One region of the Peribacillus sp. Aquil_B1 genome, then DNA from elsewhere that is predicted to be linked to it. Evidence: riboswitches for the same ligand, from Rfam matches in the RefSeq annotation. Region 1 holds a riboswitch; each other region holds the start of a gene.

Region 1 (6,608 bases):
AATCTTTCAATCCTTTTTGGGGGAAAGAGAAGAACATAAAACCTTCTATCACGGCCACACTTATACAGGAAATCAGCTAGCCTGTGCACTGGCCCTGAAGAATATCGAGCTAATGGAAAGCCGCAATCTCATTGAAGACATCCAGAAAAAATCAAAATACCTATCCGAAAAACTGGAAACGCTATACGAACTCCCGATAGTCGGCGATATCCGCCAGCGCGGCTTCATGATTGGAGTGGAAATCGTTAAAGACCGCCAAACAAAAGAAACGTTCACCCTTCAAGAGAATGTCGTTTCCGGAATCATCCATACAGCACGGGAAAATGGCCTGATCATTCGGGAACTTGGTCCAGTCATCACGATGATGCCGATCCTTTCCATGTCAGAAAAGGAACTCGATTTCATGGTCCAAACCGTCTATCGTGCCATTAAGGAAGTCTCCATTCATAAAGGTTTGATTCCAGCAGCTAACTGATGCACAAAGAACCGGAAGAGCAGAGCTCATCCGGTTCCTTCTATTCTTTTAATTGTGATATTGGAACTAAATCTATAGGAACTTCTTTCAGACCCACTTCTTAAAAGGCGGTATACTTTGAGGGAATATAAACGTATTGTATGGATCATATCTCGTTTTCACTTCCCGAAGCCGCTTGAAATTTTCTCCATAGTACGCAGTTGGCCAATCTTCGATGAGGATATCCGGCCAATTCACGTAGTCACCTGTAGTATATGGTGACAAAGCGCATTTAAGTTCTTTGATCCACTGGATGTTTTGCCGCTCTTCTTCTGGATTCGTCCATGTAGCCAGATACTCCTGGGCGATGATGGCATCCCGATAATAAAAAGCCGTTTCATTTCGGGCCACACGGCCAGCTTCCCCTCCTAGGGATTGGTGCCAAATGGCGGCATTTTCATTTGGAGCGTTTTCCAGAAAATGCTTCATCGTCAAGATTGCTTGCCGTTGAAAATGTTTTTCAATGAAAGACCCCGACCGCTTGCGATAGGCCGGTCGATTTCCACTTGGATCATTAAAAAATTGCACAGCATCAATGTACGGGACTTCCTTTATCATGATATTTGTTGGAGAACCTGCTCTCGTCAAAGGCTTTAGAAGCTGCTGCAGCCTATTTGATGGCCCAACAAATTCACCTTGAGCGATAATTTGGTTTACTTCCTTTGACTTGAATTCGATTTCAGAAGTTAAACACTCTTCAACTTGAGGGGCCCAATCCTGCCAGGCTTCAAACACCTCTTCAAAATCTTTCCATCCCCATGTGACGGAGAAAATAGATACCCTTGATACTGGGTGTACCCTGAAGGTAAGAGATGTGACTATGCCAAAGTTTCCCCCTCCTCCCCCGCAGCATGCCCAAAATAAATCACTATTTATTTTCCTATTTGCTTTAATGAGTTTGGCGCCCCTCTTTCCGCACGCCCTTACCATTTCTATTTCAAGCAAATTGTCGCAAGTAAGTCCAAAGCGTCTCGATAACATACCTATTCCACCGCCGAGCGTAAGGCCTACAAGACCAACACTGCTTTCGGTCCCAGCCGGAATCGTCGTGCCATACTTCCATAGCGTATTATATACTTGACCTAAATCAGCTCCGGCTTCGATTTTTGCAATCATTTTTTCACGGTTGACCTTGATATTGTACATTTCACTTATATCAATGATTAAACCGCCATTCACTAATGAAAAATTTTCATAACTATGCCTGCCGCTCCTTACCCGGAAAGGTGTATGATTTTCCCGGGCCCACTTCAATGAATTCAACACATCATTGGAATTTTGACAAAACACAATGACCTTTGGGAATTTAGAAAAACTTAAGTTATTATTTATCCTGGCATGCTCATACTCAGCATCATTAGGTGTAACGACCCGCCCCGTAAGCTTTGTTCTTTCCAAAATATAACCCCTTCCTCGGGTAAAGATGATGTTACATCCTATGAAAAAATCTGTCAGGAAGACACATTCCCCTTGCTGTCCCTCACTTGTAATGGGGTCAATTTAGCTTTACTCGTGAATTCCATGCATTTACTCGTGAATTTCGCTGTTTTACTCGTGAATTCATCTACTTTACTCGTGAATTCCACTGTTTTACTCTTGAATTCCAACAATTGATCCTCAAAGACAAAAAAGCCCTTCTCGAATTAAGAGAAGGGCTTTCTAATAGAGTTTCTTATCTCGAAATTTCATCATCGGATTTAACATCCAATGGTGTTCGTTTATCCATTTTCAGCATGTAATAACTTGCTACAACCAAGGCTAGGAAAACGATTCCGACAACCAAGGAAATTCTTGTACTAGGATTGATCCACATACCGACCAGCACCATCAGTAAAAAGGCTATTGTCGCATAGTTACTGAAAGGGGCCAACGGCATCTTGAACGGATGCTTCTCCATTTCAGCGGCATTTACCTTTCTGAATTTAAGCTCACTGATAAGTAAGACAAACCATGGAATCATCCCAGGTAATACACTCGCACTGTACACATAAAGGAATAATTGCGGCGGTGCAAGGTAGTTCAGGATAACCCCGATGCCCAATCCTAAAAGTACAGCGATCGTACAATATGCCGGCACTCCATTTTTAGATACTTTAGCAAAGATTTTCGGAGCTTGGCCATTCAATGCCAGTGTGTAAAGCATACGCCCTGCACTGAAAATCCCACTGTTGCATCCAGACATGGCCGCAGTGATTACGACAAAATTGATGATTCCTGCTGCTGCTGTGATACCTATTTTGGCAAAGGTTGAAACGAATGGGCTTCCTAAGTCATCCAGTTGATCCCAAGGGAAGACTGTCACGATGACGAATATGGCACCAATATAGAAAATTAATATACGCCATATGATTGATTGGATAGCTTTTGTTACGGTCTTCGTTGGATCTTTCGCTTCTCCGGCTGTGATGCCGATAAGCTCAACGCCTTGATAGGATGCCACGACAAGGGAAAGCGCAAAGAAGAATCCTGTCCAGCCTCCCGTAAAGAAGCCGCCATTTTCCCATAGATTCGATAATCCAATCGCATCCCCGCCATTCCCTATTCCAAAGAAGATAAGGCCTAGGCCGGCAACGATCATCAATATGATCGTTATGATTTTGATTAGCGCAAACCAGAATTCAAATTCCCCGAAGGATTTAACTGAAATGAGGTTGGCCGCCCCCAAGATGATCATGGCGACCACACCTGGTATCCAAGCCGGTAAATCCGGGAACCAATATTGCATATACAACCCAACCGCGATGATTTCGGACATTCCGACGATTACCCATTGAAACCAATTGCTCCAAGCAGTCATATAACCTGCCAAAGGATGTATATAGCTGCTCGCAAAGGTTGCAAAAGAACCTGTAGTCGGTTCTAAATAGAGCATCTCACCCATGGAACGCATGATGAAAAATATAAAAATACCTGCGATGGCATAAGCAAGCATTACAGAGGGCCCGGTCCATTTGATCGTGCTCGCCGATCCCATGAATAACCCGACACCGATGGTTCCGCCCAAAGCTATCATTTGAATGTGACGTGCTTCCAGCCCTCTCTTTAATTCCTTGTTCGACATGTTTAACTCCCCCAGATGCAATATCGGTAATGCTTTTCCATCCTTAACACGAACGACTCTCTATTAATTATTGCGGTTAGAAATGCTCCATCGAAAAAAATATCAATAACACTTCAATTATGTTTTCTTATCTTATAATAGTAAATATTCTGTAAAAATACAATTGTATTTTTGAAATAAACAGTTACCAAATATATCTTGGTAATTTCCCTTATCTAAAAATATCATTTCAAAAAAATGATGTTCAATATTTCATAATAGTGATCATCCAAAAAACAAATTTTTCAAGTACGTTAATAAAAATTAAGACCACTATAAAACTGTAGCTATTGCCATTTTCACTTCAAAAAAACTTGTTGACCTTCCGAAAAATAGATGATAGAATTCCAATATTATTTTATAAGCATAATGAATGATTCAGCAGTGGTAGATTATCACTGTCGACATTCATTTACAACCGCATACAAGCAAGCGATGAATGCTATGGATGACACTATAGCAGGAGCAGCTTCTGGAGAGACTGTACAAGATGCAGCGCCGAAGGATTCACAATCTCAGGCAAAAGGACAGAAGAGTAACGAATGATAAAATTGTTATTCTGAGCCCTTTAAGAGATTGGTATTATCCAATCTCTTTTTTTATTGTCCATTTTGTGGTTGGACTAAAAACAACAGCTTTAAAACCAATGGAAAAGGCAAGCTGGACGAAAAAAATCACGTCCCTCTCTCCAAAACCATGCAGGTAAACTCAATTACTACCAAGACTATAAAAACGGGGGCGTAAGAATTGGCAAAACAAGAATTAAAAAGAGATTTAAAAAATAGACATGTACAACTGATCGCAATAGGAGGAACCATTGGCACCGGATTATTTTTAGGTTCCGGAAAAGCCATACAATTGGCAGGACCTTCTATATTATTTTCCTATCTGATAATAGGGATTGCCTTGTTTTTTGTAATGAGGGCACTAGGGGAATTGCTCTTATCCAATGCAGGGTATACATCTTTCACTGAATTTGCAACCGAATATGTCGGTCCATGGGCCGGCTTCGTGACAGGGTGGACATATTGGTTCTGTTGGATCATGACCGCAATGGCCGATATCATAGCTGTCGGCGTCTATATGCAATATTGGTTCGATATCCCTCAATGGATTCCGGCTCTAATATGCCTAGTCATTCTATTAGGATTGAACCTATTGACCGTTAAGTTATTTGGTGAATTGGAATTCTGGTTTGCCATCATTAAAGTAATCACGATCATCGCCTTGATCATCGTGGGAATCGTCCTTTTGATCATCGGCTTCAATACCAATACCGGAACGGTTTCCGTAACGAACCTATGGAATCATGGGGGTATGTTCCCCAATGGCATTTCCGGATTCCTATTATCTTTACAGCTGGTCGTCTTCTCATTTGTCGGTGTCGAATTGGTCGGGGTTTCCGCAGCAGAAACGGCAAACCCGAGAAAGAACATTCCATCTGCCATCAATAAAATCCCTGTCCGGATTTTACTTTTCTATGTTGGTGCACTATTCGTCATTCTCTGCGTCAACCCATGGACACAACTGGATGCCACGAGCAGCCCATTTGTAGAGGTCTTTGCTTTAATCGGCATTCCTGTCGCTGCAGGGATCATCAACTTCGTCGTTTTGACATCCGCTGCTTCTGCATGCAACAGCGGTTTATTTTCAACGAGCCGAATACTTTATACGTTAAGCAGGAATGGCGAAGCCCCTGCTAAACTGGAAAAATTAAATAAACAGGCCGTTCCGAGCAATGCCTTATTAACATCCACAATCGTTGTATCAATAGGGGCATTATTAAGCAAGCTGATACCGGAACAGGCGTTTACCGTCGTGACGACCATCAGTGCCATCTGTTTCATATGGGTATGGAGCATTATCTTGATTTCCCATATCAAATATTCGAAAACAAGGCCTGACCTAAGAGCAAAATCGACTTTCAAGGCTCCTTTTACACCCTTTGTCAATTACGCCATTTTAGGATTATTCCTGTTCATCCTTATTGTCATGCTATTCGCTGAAGCTACACGACTATCACTGCTCTTGACCCCGATCTGGTTCCTACTCTTGGTGATACTATATAATACTCGGAAAAAATATAGCTAAAGGAAATAAAGCCTTGAACTCACTATGAATTCATGGCTTTATCTGTCTTATGAACATATCAAGGGTTCGGCTGTCGGCGCACTGTTGCACAAATATATCAGGCAACTGCATTAAATTTTATATCAAAATAGTGTAAGCTAATATATATTATCGGACCTTTTCCGTCATGTATGAATTTTTCATCCCGGTTTGGTTCACCCATCCATCAGTGGCATTGAAGAATAAACCCCATTGATGGGCGTTTCACTTTATTAAAACGGAGGGGTTTTTTATGAAGATCATATATATTCTTACTCTAGTTCCTTTTATAGGCATACTAGGATTTCTGCCTTTTGTTAATAAAATAGAACCATATGTATTAGGGATGCCTTTCAATATGTTCTGGATGGCTATGTGGGTGGTCCTTACCTCTGCCATACTGGGCATCATGTATAAGCTGGATCCCAGGAATCGGGAAGGTGACCAGGAATGAATATCGCTCTCTTAATCATTTTAGCATTTTTACTTCTATCGATATTTTTAGGCCTACGCTCTTCAAAAGGAAAAGATATGGACTTGGAACAATGGACGGTTGGCGGACGCGGTTTTGGTGCGATATTCGTCTTTCTGCTGATGGCCGGGGAAATCTATACGACCTTCTCCTTCCTTGGCGGCAGCGGCTGGGCTTATGGCAAGGGCGCACCCGCTCTATATGTTCTAATTTACATTACTTTGTCTTACGTATTATCCTATTGGCTCCTACCGGAAATATGGAGATATGCCAAAGAAAATAAACTGATGTCTCAATCCGATTTCTTTGTAAGCAAATATAAGAGTCCCGGTTTAGGAATTTTGGCTGCGCTTGTCGGTGTGGTGTCGATGATTCCTGTGATCGTCGTGCAGCTGAAAGGATTGGGGATCATT
Region 2 (6,608 bases), on a different contig from region 1:
TTGCCCGGCTATCAATCCATGCGGCATTTTTCTCAAATCCGTGATGATCGGCTGACCGGATATATCGAGTCCCAAAGCCACAGCAAGCGGTGATTCATGTTCTTGAAACTCAGTACTTTCCAAAACCTCCCGCAAAAATACCGGTTTGCTTTTCCTATTCGGAATCTCGATGCCAATTGTATGTTTACCCGGAATAGGCGCTTCCATCCGCATATCCTGAGCAGCAAGGCTTAATTTGATATCATCCATCAGGTTCGTCACTTTATTCACCTTCACTCCCGGTTCCGGATGCACCTCGAAACGAGTTACTGCCGGTCCTTGAGTGACATTGACGACCTTTGCACGGACATTGAAATTTTTCAATGTCTCATCAAGTAATAAAGTCTGTTCCTCGAGCCACACATCATCATGAACAGCATAAGTGGGAGGTGTCAGCAATTCGATATTCGGAAACACATAGTATGGATTTTCATTTTCATCCGCTTCCACGGAGCCAAAAACTGCCGGGTTTTCGCCCTTACTGCTTTCTGCCGCTGCCTCTGTATAAACTGCTTCTTGATACCCGGTTCCAGAAATGGGGGATTCCTGTTCCAATAGCGGCTTAAGGTTGGAACCGATGTTGGATTCGACTGTATTATCAGGCACGGCGACGGTTTCGGAACCAACCTTATTGTCCAAAAAGGATGGTGAAATGGCCGGAGTCTGCTCTTTCGGCATATCTCTGCCTTCCTCCGGTTTCCGTTCAGGAATCGCGGATGGTTTCGCTTGTCCCGCCTCCATTTGGGCAGCATCATCCATTGGCCGCTTATCAGGTGAAACTACTGCCCTTTCCGAATTAAGGCTTTTTTTTTCCGACATCATTTTATTCATGAAAACATTTTTTTCCCGGTCTTGCTTAAGCATCATCACATTAAATGGGATATGTTTTTTCGGACGTTTGTGCTGCACTTCAGAAATTGCCTCAGATGGGTCTTCAGGCATTGTCCCTTGACTAACGGATGGTTGATTGGATTGTACAGCAACCTCCCCAGGAACCGATATCGCTTCAGGCAGTGTGTCGTCCGTCTGTTCCATGATGGATACAGCGACTTCGCGTCCAAAATCGACTTCGTCCTGTCCAATAGCTTCTTTTTCCACCGCAGGCTCCGTTATGTTAGGCTCGATTACTGCTTGTTCTGGCACTGTCTCAATGGAATTCCTGCGAAAGAAAGCGGGTATCTCCGAATCTTCCCGTTTTTCTTCCGCTAGTTCCGGTATAAGTATGGATGGTTCTGTCGTCAATTCCTCATGTGACACTTCTTTTGGGATTTCAGGAATCGATACTGGAGTCCCGATATCGGGTTCTTCTTTTTTAAGGATAGGCATTTTGCTTTCCAGTTCATATTCGACAATTTCTTCAGAAGCGACTATTTTTTTTTCCGGGCGACGGAACCCATAAATGGGTGAAGGGATCTCCGTCGGGCGGAATGGAGTATTTGAAGGGACTATTTTTGAGACTTCCTCCCGTTCAAAGTTTCTCCGTTTTGGTTCAGGATCCCTCACCGGCCTTCTCGTTTCTTTGGCCGCTTTCCCCTGTTTAGGTTCATGATCTTCCCTGTTTCTTTCCCGAGGTTTTCTTTTGTTCTGTTCACGGTCTGGAATGAGCGGAAATTTGAACTGTCCTTTTGGATATTGAAACAGGATTTTCGTATCCGGGTCTGGCGTCTGCGTCTGCGACATCTTTTCCACTTTTTGATTGTAAACCTTTATTTCTTCTTCCTTTGACTTCGAAAGCTTTGAAAAATCCATTTTCCTTAATGTCTCTTCATCAAGCGGTTCATCTATAATAATTTCTTCGATTTCGATAATTTCCTCTGCTTGGAACCATTTTTTCATCTTATTTAGCCATTTCAAAACTATCACTCTTTCTACATCTGTAGTTATGTAACTAATTCTACCAGTTATTTTAAAAATATCGAGAAAATTTAAGCTAAATTGGGATTAGTATCTATTTTTTTATCGCACTCTTACTAACTTAACGTATTTCGCAGAACTCCTACCCTATTAAACCCCTTCTGAAATGAGTTTAAACCTCCCCATCGCGAAATAACATTAGCCCCTAGTCTACTATTTAAATAAAACATCGCTGTTAAATCGCGTTTACAAAGAGATTAAGTTTTCATGCAGCGCAAGAAGCAGACTGGTCAATTCATTGAAGCATCCTTCACGAAACCTCCGGTGGCATCCTGAAACCCATAAAACACCGTTCGTTAATACCGAACGGTGTTTTGTGGGTTTCTGCATTTTTTTGCAAACAAATATACCAATGGGACTATTCCCATTCATAAAAATTGCATACAACCTGGGCCACTGATTTGGATGCGATCAAAAGGGCATCTTCATCAATGTCGAATTTAGGATGGTGATTGAAATATGCCTTCTCCACCCCTTTCGGTTTACAGCCAATGTAAAAGAAGCAGCCAGGAATCTTTTCGGCATAATACGAAAAATCCTCTGAACCTGAGAAAACCGGAAATTCCAAGACATTTTTAATGTCTTTGTCATTCATGCTTTCCAGACTATTTTTCACGAATCCAGTCAGTTCAGGGTCATTATATAACGGAGGATAATCAGGCACATATGTTAGCTCGCACTGAACATCAAATTCCGTTTCTATCCCTTTGACGATGCGGTGGATTTCCTTATCGATCAGCTGTTGAGTCTCTGATGTCATATAACGGACATCCCCTTCAATTTCTATACGATCTTTAATGACATTAAAGCTTCCTTTTCCATCGAAGGAGCCGATTGTGACCACGCCCATATCAAAAGGGTTCAAACGGCGGCTGATTACAGTTTGTACGGCTGTCACGAAGTGGGCGCCTGCCACAATGGCATCATTAGCCATATGCGGGGACGAACCATGGCCGCCTACACCCTTTATCGCTAGCTTGAAATAGGTCCGTCCAGCCATCGAATAGCCGCCGTGATATCCGACAACTCCTGCTGGATGGGACGGAAATAAGTGGATTCCAAAAACGGCATCCAGTTCATCCAAAAACCCTGATTCCATCATGCTTTTTGCTCCACCTGGGGGCGTCTCTTCTGCATGTTGGTGAATTATTTTGATCGTACCGGATAGGGAAGCTTTAAGCTCATTGATGCAGTCTGCCAGAACCAATAAGTAAGCGGTATGACCATCGTGTCCGCAGGCATGCATGACACCTTCATTTTTTGAACGGAACGGAACTTCCGCTTCTTCTGTAATCGGCAATGCATCGAAATCTGCACGGAGACCTATCGTTTTCCCAGGTTTTCCGCCTTCGATTGTTACGATGATCCCTAATCCATTTCCTACATTCGTTTGAATCGACACATCCTTTCCCTTATAAAAATCAATGATATATTGTGCCGTTTTCTCTTCTTTGAAGGATAGTTCCGGATTCTCGTGTAAATGACGGCGGATTTGAACCATTTCCCCTTTACGGGCTTCCAGCATGTTCATTAATTTGCTTTTCACGTTCACGATCATTCTCCCCCTTATTTCAAGTTGAGCATATTAGTAAGTTCCATGTTCGCTGCAAACCTTCTTATACAAAGTGCCAAATAAAAAGGGCAGAGAAGATTGCGTAAACTTACCGCTTCCTTCTCTGTCCTTTTACCTGAGTGTTTGCCTCCATTTCGGTCATGGAGATTTCCCCGTTGGTGGCACTCTTCCTGCGCGCTCTCCAGAGTTACGTCCAGCTGCGGTTCCATTTACCTGAGAGATTTGCTCCAAGGTATATTTTTGGAACTTGCTCCTTTGGTGGCTCAAAGCTTTGCACACTCCCACAACGTTCATTTGCTCATTCTATTGTTTTATTCCATATTTTCAAAATACTACAATTATATTATCACCGATTAAAAAATAAATATCAACTCTAAGTGTAATAAACTCTATTAAACTTTAAAAGGACCGCTGCCAGATGCTGACACGGTCCTTATGTATTCAATATATTATTGTTCACGCTTTTTGTTTTTACCCATGATGAAGATGGGCTCCAACTCATTTTCTTCGTAAAGAAATGATAGAGCCGTTATTGGAACATGACCGCTGGCAAAGAAGCTCATCGCCATTTGCGCAAGAATGTCATAGCCCGTATCATTCTTCACATCGGCAATGATGATGACGTCCTGATGGGGAATGGCCACAGCCATGGTTCCCTCGATCTTGTCCTTCATTTCCCGAAGCCATGATTCATTCAGGATCCTGCTGGCATCATATCCATCATTCGTGTTCAAAAAATAAAATGCATTACCTGCAACGATATCCGACTTCATTTCAGTGGAGAGGGAACGGGCATTGAAAAGGGCAATTTCACGGATCCTGTCACCCTGCCAATTTTCCCGTTGAATCATCTTTTCATCTATAAGACGGTAGGTTTTTCCTAAATCAAGGGCATAAAAAACCCGGGTTTCAGCCGTATGCTCATCGAATAAAAATGGATTTCCTTCTTCCGATTCCATTGGAAAGGAGGTCGAGCGGATGACTGGGAAAATGAATTTCTCCTTGCCTTCCATGCTGTGTTCTCCCCCCATCACATTCAGGGCCTCTTCCACGTAATAGATAATTTCATCGATGGCCTTTTCCTGTACGTTTTCATAGTTAGCAAGTACAGGAGGCAGCTCGATGGTGATACCCTTTCCGGTCTTCACATTTTCCACCCGTAACGTATCTTGCTTGCTATCGAATTTGAATGTGCGATTTTCATCTTTTAAACGTTCCTTCAGAATATTTTTCAGCTTCGTGCTGTCCATTTTCATGACTGACCCTCCTCTTCATTGAAAAATCCCCAGCGAGAAGGGGATTTTGATTATAATGATTGAATGAATTCCTCAATTTGTTCTTGCGTTTTGCGATCCTTGCTCACGAATCTGCCTAGCTCTTTACCATTCTCATACGCGATGAAACTTGGTATACCGAATACATCATGAGCCGCACACACATCGATGAATTCATCACGGTCCACATGAATGAATGTAAAGTCTGGAAATTTCGTTTCAATCTCCGGCATTATCGGTTCGATGACACGGCAATCCCCACACCATGTTGCTGAAAAAAGAAAGATATGTTTGCCTTCATTTTTCAATGCATCATATTGCTCAACGGTTTGTAAATTTTCCATTTGTATATTCCTCCTGCTCTAAATAACACCTTAGTTTTTATAATCCCATCATACCAGACTCTCCAGAAATCAACCATTAATACGGATCGGTTGAAAGGCAAGGGTCCGCTTATTTCTGAGGCACGGATGAAACGATTTCCATCATTTGTTTTGCATCGGTTTTTAATTGGTCTTTATCCGTTTCGGTTGTCAGCTTCACCCCGCCGATCCCCACCGCAAGCTCATACTTTTCTTTCGGTATCTCTTTGATCGAGATAAAGCCGAATTTATCATCAGTCTGAAAAGAATGCAGCATTACATTTTGATCATCTTGTTCCTTTATCGCCAAATATAACACGGAGCTGTCTTCTTTTTCATTTGGATTGACAAATAATATATAAATCTTATCATCTTTTTGTAAAATCAAATTATTATCATGTTCTTCCACTACTTTAAAATCCTTTGGCAGATAGACCTGAATTAGCCCAGCCTCTTGATTGGGCTGTTTTTCATCGTCACGAAAAGCCACTTCAGCAGCCTTCATTGCCTTTTCGGTTTGTCTCTCGATACCTGAGCAGCCCACGATCAAACTGCTTATCAACAGGAAAACAAGAAAATTCTTATTGGATAAAGCCATCGTCATTCCTCCAGCCGTCTCTTTTACTACCTTATGGATAATATTATCCTTATTTACGGAATTCATCCATTTTCTAAAAAACATGGTACAATGAAAGCAATTTTATTATCGAGGAGGAAAACAATGAAGTTAATCGTGTATCTTGCTGGGGAGATCCATTCAAATTGGAGAAGTGAGCTGAGAGATAAGGCCGCTGCACTAAAGCTTCCTTTAGAATTTGTAGGACCGATGGAAAATCATGAACGCTCCGATAATATCGGTGAAGATATCCTCGGGGAACAGCCGAATCCCATCCTGAAGGATGCGGCCGCTTCCCAAATCAATAATTTGCGAACAGGTCTTTTGATGAAAAAAGCTGATCTTGTCGTCGCTCTGTTTGGCGAGAAATATAAACAGTGGAATACTGCCATGGACGCAAGCACCGCCATTTCCCTGGGTAAACCGCTTATTTTGATTCGTCCGGAATCCCATCATCATGCCTTAAAGGAATTATCGGAAAAGGCGAGTGTCACGGTAGAATCCGTTAACCAAGCCATGAAGGTTCTTTCTTATATTTTTGAAGAAGGGCTGTAAATCCTATTGTCCCTTAACTGTCCAGCTCAAGTATGGAGGACTGATCATTTTAAAGAAACGAATAAAAAGCTTGCAGGGCCTCCCCTGCAAGCGAAAAACGAATATTTTACCTTATCCCTTTTTAATGGGAATCCAAATTTCGGAGTAATAGTCAGGGTTTGAAGCGTCGTCATTCGCGTACACTTCCAATTCTGGAGTTCCGGCATGTTCATAACCGCTGGTAGGGAACCATTCGGAAAAGATTCGTTTCCAAGCTTGTTGGATGCTATCAGGCA
Region 3 (6,608 bases), on a different contig from region 1:
ATGCGGAGCTTCCTGAACGATTTCAGGGGTTTCTTCCGCTTCCTTGGCAATCTGGATCATCGCATCGATGAACGCATCCAGCGTTTCTTTTGACTCGGTCTCAGTCGGTTCTATCATCATTCCTTCTTCCACGTTCAACGGGAAGTAAATGGTTGGAGGATGGTACCCGAAATCCAGCAATCTTTTGGCTATATCGAGAGTCCTTACCCCCAATTTCTTTTGCCGGCGTCCGCTTAATACGAATTCGTGCTTACAATGACGATTATATGGCAGATCAAAAAATGGTTCCAACTTACGCATCATATAATTGGCATTGATGACAGCATTCTCGGTGACGGCTTTAAGGCCATCAGGACCCATTGAACGAATGTACGTATATGCCCTCACGTTTATCCCGAAATTACCATAATAAGGTTTTACCCTGCCAATCGATTGCGGACGATCATAATCAAGAACGAATTGCTCCCCTTGCTTGACCACAAGCGGTTTAGGCAAGTAAGGAATCAAGTCCGCTTTCACTCCGACAGGGCCAGAACCCGGACCGCCGCCGCCATGCGGGCCTGTGAATGTTTTATGGAGATTTAAGTGAACCACATCAAAGCCCATGTCACCCGGGCGTGCTTTTGATAGGACTGCATTCAGATTGGCTCCGTCATAATAAAGCTTCCCACCTGCATCATGGACAAGTTCTGCCATTTCCAAAATGTTTTCTTCAAACAATCCCAATGTATTGGGGTTCGTCAACATCAAGGCCGCCGTATCCGGTCCGACAACACGCTTTAAATCTTCAAGGTCGACTAAACCATTTTCATCGGATTTCACTGTAATCGTTTCAAGTCCGGCAACAGTGGCAGAGGCAGGATTCGTACCGTGTGCAGAATCGGGTACAATCACTTTCGTCCGTTCTGTATCGCCATTCGCTTCGTGAAAAGCGCGAATCATCATTAACCCTGTCCACTCACCATGTGCACCTGCTGCAGGCTGTAATGTCACTTGGTCCATCCCGGTGATTTCCGTTAAGTGTTCCTGCAAATCAAATAAGAGTCCCAATGCTCCCTGAACGGTAGCCGGATCTTGATATGGATGAATATGGGCAAAGCCGTTGAAGCGTGCCACGTTTTCATTTATTTTCGGATTATATTTCATCGTGCATGAACCCAGCGGATAAAAACCCGAATCCACCCCATGATTCCGTTTGGAGAGTGCTGTATAGTGACGCATGATATCCAGTTCGGACACCTCAGGCAGCTCTGCCTCTTCTTCACGGATGTAGTCGGCAGGAAGAATTTCTTCGAGCGGGATAGTTGCAACATCCATTTCTGGCAGACTGTACCCGATTCGACCGGAAGTACTGATTTCAAAAATGAGTGATTGATCTTGATTATTCATGTTGATCCCCCAATTCCTGCGCAAGTGCATCAATTTCTTCTTTTGTTCTAAGTTCAGTTACCGCAACCAGCATATGGTCTTTCAGCTCAGGATAAACCGTCCCTAAATCAAAGCCGCCGATCATCCCTTTTTCAAAAAGGTTTTTATTGATTTCTGAAAACGAAGAAGGCAGTTTAATGACAAATTCATTGAAAGAAGGACCATCGAATATCACTTCCACCCCTTTTGCCATAATTGCTTTTTTTGCATAATGAGCTTTTTGAATATTTTGCACGGCCATTTCTTTGACACCCTTTTTCCCAAGCGCGGTCATTGCAACAGAAGCTGCCAACGCATTCAAAGCTTGATTGGAACAAATGTTGGAAGTGGCTTTGTCACGGCGAATGTGCTGTTCACGGGCTTGAAGCGTCAGTACGAATCCCCTTTTACCATTTTCATCCACTGTTTGACCGACGAGTCGGCCCGGAACTTTCCGAACAAGTTTATTAGTAACGGCAAAATATCCGCAATGAGGACCACCGAATGCCGCTGGAATGCCGAATGGCTGAGCATCCCCCGTTACGATATCTGCACCAAGTGCACCTGGGGATGTCAAAGCTCCCAATGCAAGCGGATTACTGGAAACGATAAACATCGATTTGACACCATGTATGATTTCTTCCATTTCTTTCAATGGCTCGATGCGGCCAAAAAAGTTCGGATATTGCACGATCACTCCTGCAACTTCCTCATTCGCCAATTCCCTTAAAGCAGCTAAGTCCGTCACACCGTCTTTATAAGGAATTTCGACCACTTCCACGCGTTGACCTTTCGCATATGTCTTAACGACTTCTCTTGATTCAGGATGAACGGTTCCTGAAATGAGAATCTTCTTGCGTCGTGTCTGGCCTGAAGCAAGCATGGCTGCCTCAGCTAGCGCCGTCCCGCCGTCATACATGGAGGAGTTAGCTACATCCATGCCCGTCAATTCACATATCATCGTTTGATATTCAAAGATCGCCTGAAGCTCCCCCTGTGAAATTTCAGGCTGATAAGGTGTATAAGCCGTATAAAACTCAGAACGGGATAAAACATGATCGACGATGACCGGCGCGTAATGGTCATAGACACCCGCACCAAGGAAGGAAGCATAGTTTTTAAGGTCTGCATTCTTGGCAGCAAGCCTTGATAATTCTTTCATTAATGCCGGTTCCGATTTAGCAGGCTTTATATCGTATTCTCCTTGAAAACGAACGCTTTCAGGGATATCATTGAAAAGTTCTTGAACAGAAGATACCCCTATCGCTTCCAGCATTTCTTGTTTATCTTGCTCTGTCATGGGTAAATAACGATGTTTCATCTAATGACCATTCCTCTCTATTTACGTGGTTTTTTATAAAAAGGTGTTTGTATGATAACGGCTTTCAAACGTTTGGAACGGATTTCCACTTCGACTTCCGCTTCCAGCACCGAAAATTCCTTATCGATAAGTACCAATCCCACGTTTTTCTTCAACGTTGGTGATTGGGTACCGGTCGTGACCTCGCCAATGACTTTATCACCGCTGTAGACCTTGTACCCATGACGAGGAATGCCACGGTCAATCATTTCAATTCCCACAAGCTTGCGGGGAGCTCCTTTCTCCTTTTGCTCAGCAAGAACGGCTTTCCCGAAAAAATCCACTTCCTTATCCACTTTTACTGCAAAACCAATCCCGGCTTCTATCGGGGTGATGTCCGCTGAAAGCTCCTGTCCATACAGCGGCAGTTTCGCTTCAAAACGCAGGGTATCACGAGCACCTAAACCAATCGGCTGAACCCCCTCTTCCTTTCCGGCATCCATAATCGCCTTCCAAAGGGCAGGACCATTTTCACTGTCACTATATATCTCAAAGCCATCCTCACCAGTGTATCCAGTACGGGATACCAGCGTGGACATACCGTTGATCAGGACATTTTCCTTGAACTTGAAAAATCCAATTTCACTTAAGTCAGTATTTCCCGATAGTTTTTGTAAGATCTTTTCTGCAGAAGGTCCTTGAAGTGCCAGCTGTGTATAGTCACTCGATACATTCGTTATTTGGACATCTTCCGTTAAATTAGCTTGCAGCCAATTGAAATCTTTTTCTGTATTCGCTGCATTGACCACGAGCAGATAGTCGTCCTCGGCCCTTTTATACACGATAAGATCATCGACCGTGCCTCCGTTTTCATAACACATGGCGGTATATTGGGCACCGCCCTGTTGCAGCTTTGATATATCATTGGTCAGCATCTTCTGTAAAAAGGAAAGGCTCCCAGGTCCCTTAACATCGACTTCCCCCATATGGGAAACATCAAATAACCCCGCTTTTGTTCGTACGGCTTCATGTTCATCCTTTATACCCGAAAATTGGACAGGTAGTTCCCAGCCGCCAAAATCAATCGTCTTGCCTCCGTATTCACGATAAACCTCAAATAGTGGCGTTCTTTTTAAATTGGTCAAAAAATGACCCCCTTCAGATTTTTTTAAAAATTAATTGGCTTCATTATCAAAAGCTTCTTGTCATTACGCATCAGATACATCCTGATTCATGATGTGAAAAAAGCACAAAAAAGGACAGAGAAAGCCCGTTTGAGCTTTTTCTCTGTCCTGAAACCTGAAAGTTTACCTATGTAATAGGTTTTCCCCTTTGGTGGCCGTCCCATAACGGGCGGCGCTCTCCAGAGTTGCGTCCAATAAGAGTTCTTTTGCCTGAGAGATTCACTGCTAAGTTTGCTCCTTCGGCGCTACATCCGTAGTCTCTCCCCTTACCTTCACCCGCATATAAATGGTCTACCATTGAAAGGAAGCGAATAAGCCCCAAGCAACGGTAAAACCTTTGAGCATAAATGGAATGCATTCCCTGCCAATTCTCCTGAAACTTCAGAAACCGTTTGACTGATCTCCTTCAGTAATCTTGGATAAATTAGGAGCCTATAGCCCATACTAAGAAAACGCGAACTGCAAAATCGATGTACAAACATTCTTTGTAGCGTTTGGAAATTGGAATTTTCTAAATATACTTATATCCTACCCTAAGAAACTTATCTCTGCAATATCTTTTGAAGAGAAATATTTTTCTTACTTCACATATGGAATGTTCGGGTTTTGACCTTATATTAAGGAAATTATGATTTGAGAGGGAGTTATTTCTATGAAAATCAATATATCCTTCAACTCTGAATGGAATGATGAGTTTCTGCAAAAGATGGAAAATGACGGTCCATGGGGAAATTGGGAACTTTATAAGCTGGCGGTTCAAATGGAGGAAAACCTTATCATCCCTGATTTTGAAGGTTTACAGGCGCCCAAGCACCTTCCGCAGTTAACCCCGCTTCCCCATCAATTGGAAGCGGCCAAGCAAGTAGTGGAAAAGATGAATGGAAAAGCCATTTTGGCTGATGAGGTAGGGCTGGGAAAAACAATTGAAGCAGGCTTGATCCTAAAAGAGTATATGATTAGGGGCCTTGTAAAAAAAGTATTGATCCTTGTTCCGGCTTCCCTTGTTACACAATGGGCATTTGAATTGAATACCAAGTTTCATATTCCGGCAGTCGTTCAGAGAAAAAGTTATGTCTGGGACTCCTGTGATGTGGTCATTTCATCCATTGATACAGCGAAACGCGCTCCACATCGAGATATCATCTTTACTCAAGAATATGACTTCATCATTATTGATGAAGCTCATAAACTTAAAAATAATAAGACGAAGAACTATGAATTCGTCCAAAATCTGAAAAAGAAATTTTGTTTACTCCTGACAGCCACTCCGATTCAAAATAAAGTCGAGGAGATTTTCCACCTCGTTTCGTTATTGAAACCGGGCCACTTGGGAAATGCCTCACTCTTTTCGGAAAAGTATAAAGGGAAAGGCCGGAACATCATTGAAGATGAACACCTAAAGGAACTGGTCAACACTGTCATGATTCGGAACCGGCGGGCCGATACTGGCATTGAATGGACAAAACGGCATGTGGAAACCATCACCATTGAATTTTCTCCAACGGAACAAGCATTGTATGATGCTGTTTCCAAATTCAAGCCAATTTCGGATGGAACAAAAGGAAGCGCCTTTTCGGCCCTCACTCTTCAAAGGGAAGCATGCAGCAGCAGAGAGGCGGTCTTTTATACATTAAAGAATATGAAAGCTAAATATGATCAGCCTTCCCCTGACTTCTTGGCAAAACTTGATGATTTATTTTCTAAAGTGAATGAAACGGTTCAGAACTCCAAGGCTGAAAAAGCTTTGGAACTGATCAAGAAAATTGATGATAAAGTCATTATCTTTACCGAATACCGGGCGACGCAGCTTTATCTACAATGGTACCTACAGCAGAATGGAATTTCTTCAGTTCCTTTCCGAGGCGGCTTTAAGCGCGGAAAGAAAGACTGGATGCGAGAATTATTCCAAAAGAATATACAGGTATTAATTGCAACAGAAGCTGGCGGGGAAGGGATAAACCTTCAGTTTTGCCATCATTTGATTAATTTTGACCTGCCATGGAACCCGATGAGGCTCGAACAGAGAATTGGACGGATACACCGCCTTGGTCAGGAAGAAGATGTGATGATTTATAACTTTGCCACGAAAAATACAGTAGAAGAACATATTCTGAAATTACTATATGAAAAAATAAATTTATTCGAGAAAGTAATCGGCGAATTGGATGATATTCTAACCAAACTGGATATTAACAACATTGAAGAATATTTGATTGATGTGGTCGGCGAATCCAAAACTGAGGGCGAAATGAAAATCAAGATGGATAATTTTTCATCGTTAATCCAATTCGCTCAATCAATGAAGGAAGGTGAGGTTCATGCAGCAACAGGAAATTCATGATTTTTTATTAACATACTTCAAAGCCAATGATTGTGAAATACTGGATAATGCACCAACCCACCTTACAGTCCAATTGACGATTGATATGGATAAAGAATTAATGAACAGACCCTTTTATTGGCATTATCTAGAAAAAACAGGTGGCGTTCCGAACCCGGCACAGATGACTTTCATTACCGATCCAGAACAAGCTCCATCCGATTTAAAGGGAGAAATGATTCATTTTGGCTCCCCTCGCCTTCACCAGATTATTCAATCTACCAAAAAGCTGGCAGGGTATACTAGACTTTTTGAGGATACCCCTCCAACAAAAGGGGGAAATAATCCTTTGTATCCTTGGCTGACCCTGAATGTGAAAATATCCTATCAATGCGAC

What was found. A riboswitch is a leader RNA that binds a small molecule or an ion and turns the genes downstream of it on or off. The one in region 1 is predicted to bind glycine.
Region 2: another riboswitch for glycine. It lies ahead of MPH60_RS02810 (amidohydrolase); the one in region 1 lies ahead of MPH60_RS22460 (amino acid permease).
Region 3: another riboswitch for glycine. It lies ahead of gcvT (glycine cleavage system aminomethyltransferase GcvT); the one in region 1 lies ahead of MPH60_RS22460 (amino acid permease).

Annotation. Positions count from the first base shown of each region.
Region 1 is NZ_JAKXEE010000004.1:246,645-253,252, reverse strand. It holds gene bioA (adenosylmethionine--8-amino-7-oxononanoate transaminase) at 1-475, shown strand, start outside; gene MPH60_RS22470 (FAD-binding oxidoreductase) at 563-1,912, opposite strand; gene MPH60_RS22465 (amino acid permease) at 2,187-3,575, opposite strand; glycine riboswitch at 4,077-4,155, shown strand; gene MPH60_RS22460 (amino acid permease) at 4,362-5,705, shown strand; gene MPH60_RS22455 (DUF3311 domain-containing protein) at 5,977-6,177, shown strand; gene MPH60_RS22450 (sodium:solute symporter family protein) at 6,174-6,608, shown strand, end outside.
Region 2 is NZ_JAKXEE010000001.1:552,532-559,139, reverse strand. It holds gene MPH60_RS02815 (DNA translocase FtsK) at 1-1,893, opposite strand, end outside; gene MPH60_RS02810 (amidohydrolase) at 2,312-3,499, opposite strand; glycine riboswitch at 3,620-3,721, opposite strand; gene MPH60_RS02805 (DUF1444 domain-containing protein) at 3,976-4,782, opposite strand; gene MPH60_RS02800 (thioredoxin family protein) at 4,833-5,144, opposite strand; gene MPH60_RS02795 (hypothetical protein) at 5,254-5,760, opposite strand; gene MPH60_RS02790 (YtoQ family protein) at 5,884-6,333, shown strand; gene MPH60_RS02785 (AraC family transcriptional regulator) at 6,445-6,608, opposite strand, start outside.
Region 3 is NZ_JAKXEE010000001.1:1,127,663-1,134,270, reverse strand. It holds gene gcvPB (aminomethyl-transferring glycine dehydrogenase subunit GcvPB) at 1-1,389, opposite strand, end outside; gene gcvPA (aminomethyl-transferring glycine dehydrogenase subunit GcvPA) at 1,382-2,728, opposite strand; gene gcvT (glycine cleavage system aminomethyltransferase GcvT) at 2,746-3,852, opposite strand; glycine riboswitch at 3,993-4,076, opposite strand; glycine riboswitch at 4,080-4,167, opposite strand; gene MPH60_RS05760 (DEAD/DEAH box helicase) at 4,544-6,232, shown strand; gene MPH60_RS05755 (YqhG family protein) at 6,210-6,608, shown strand, end outside.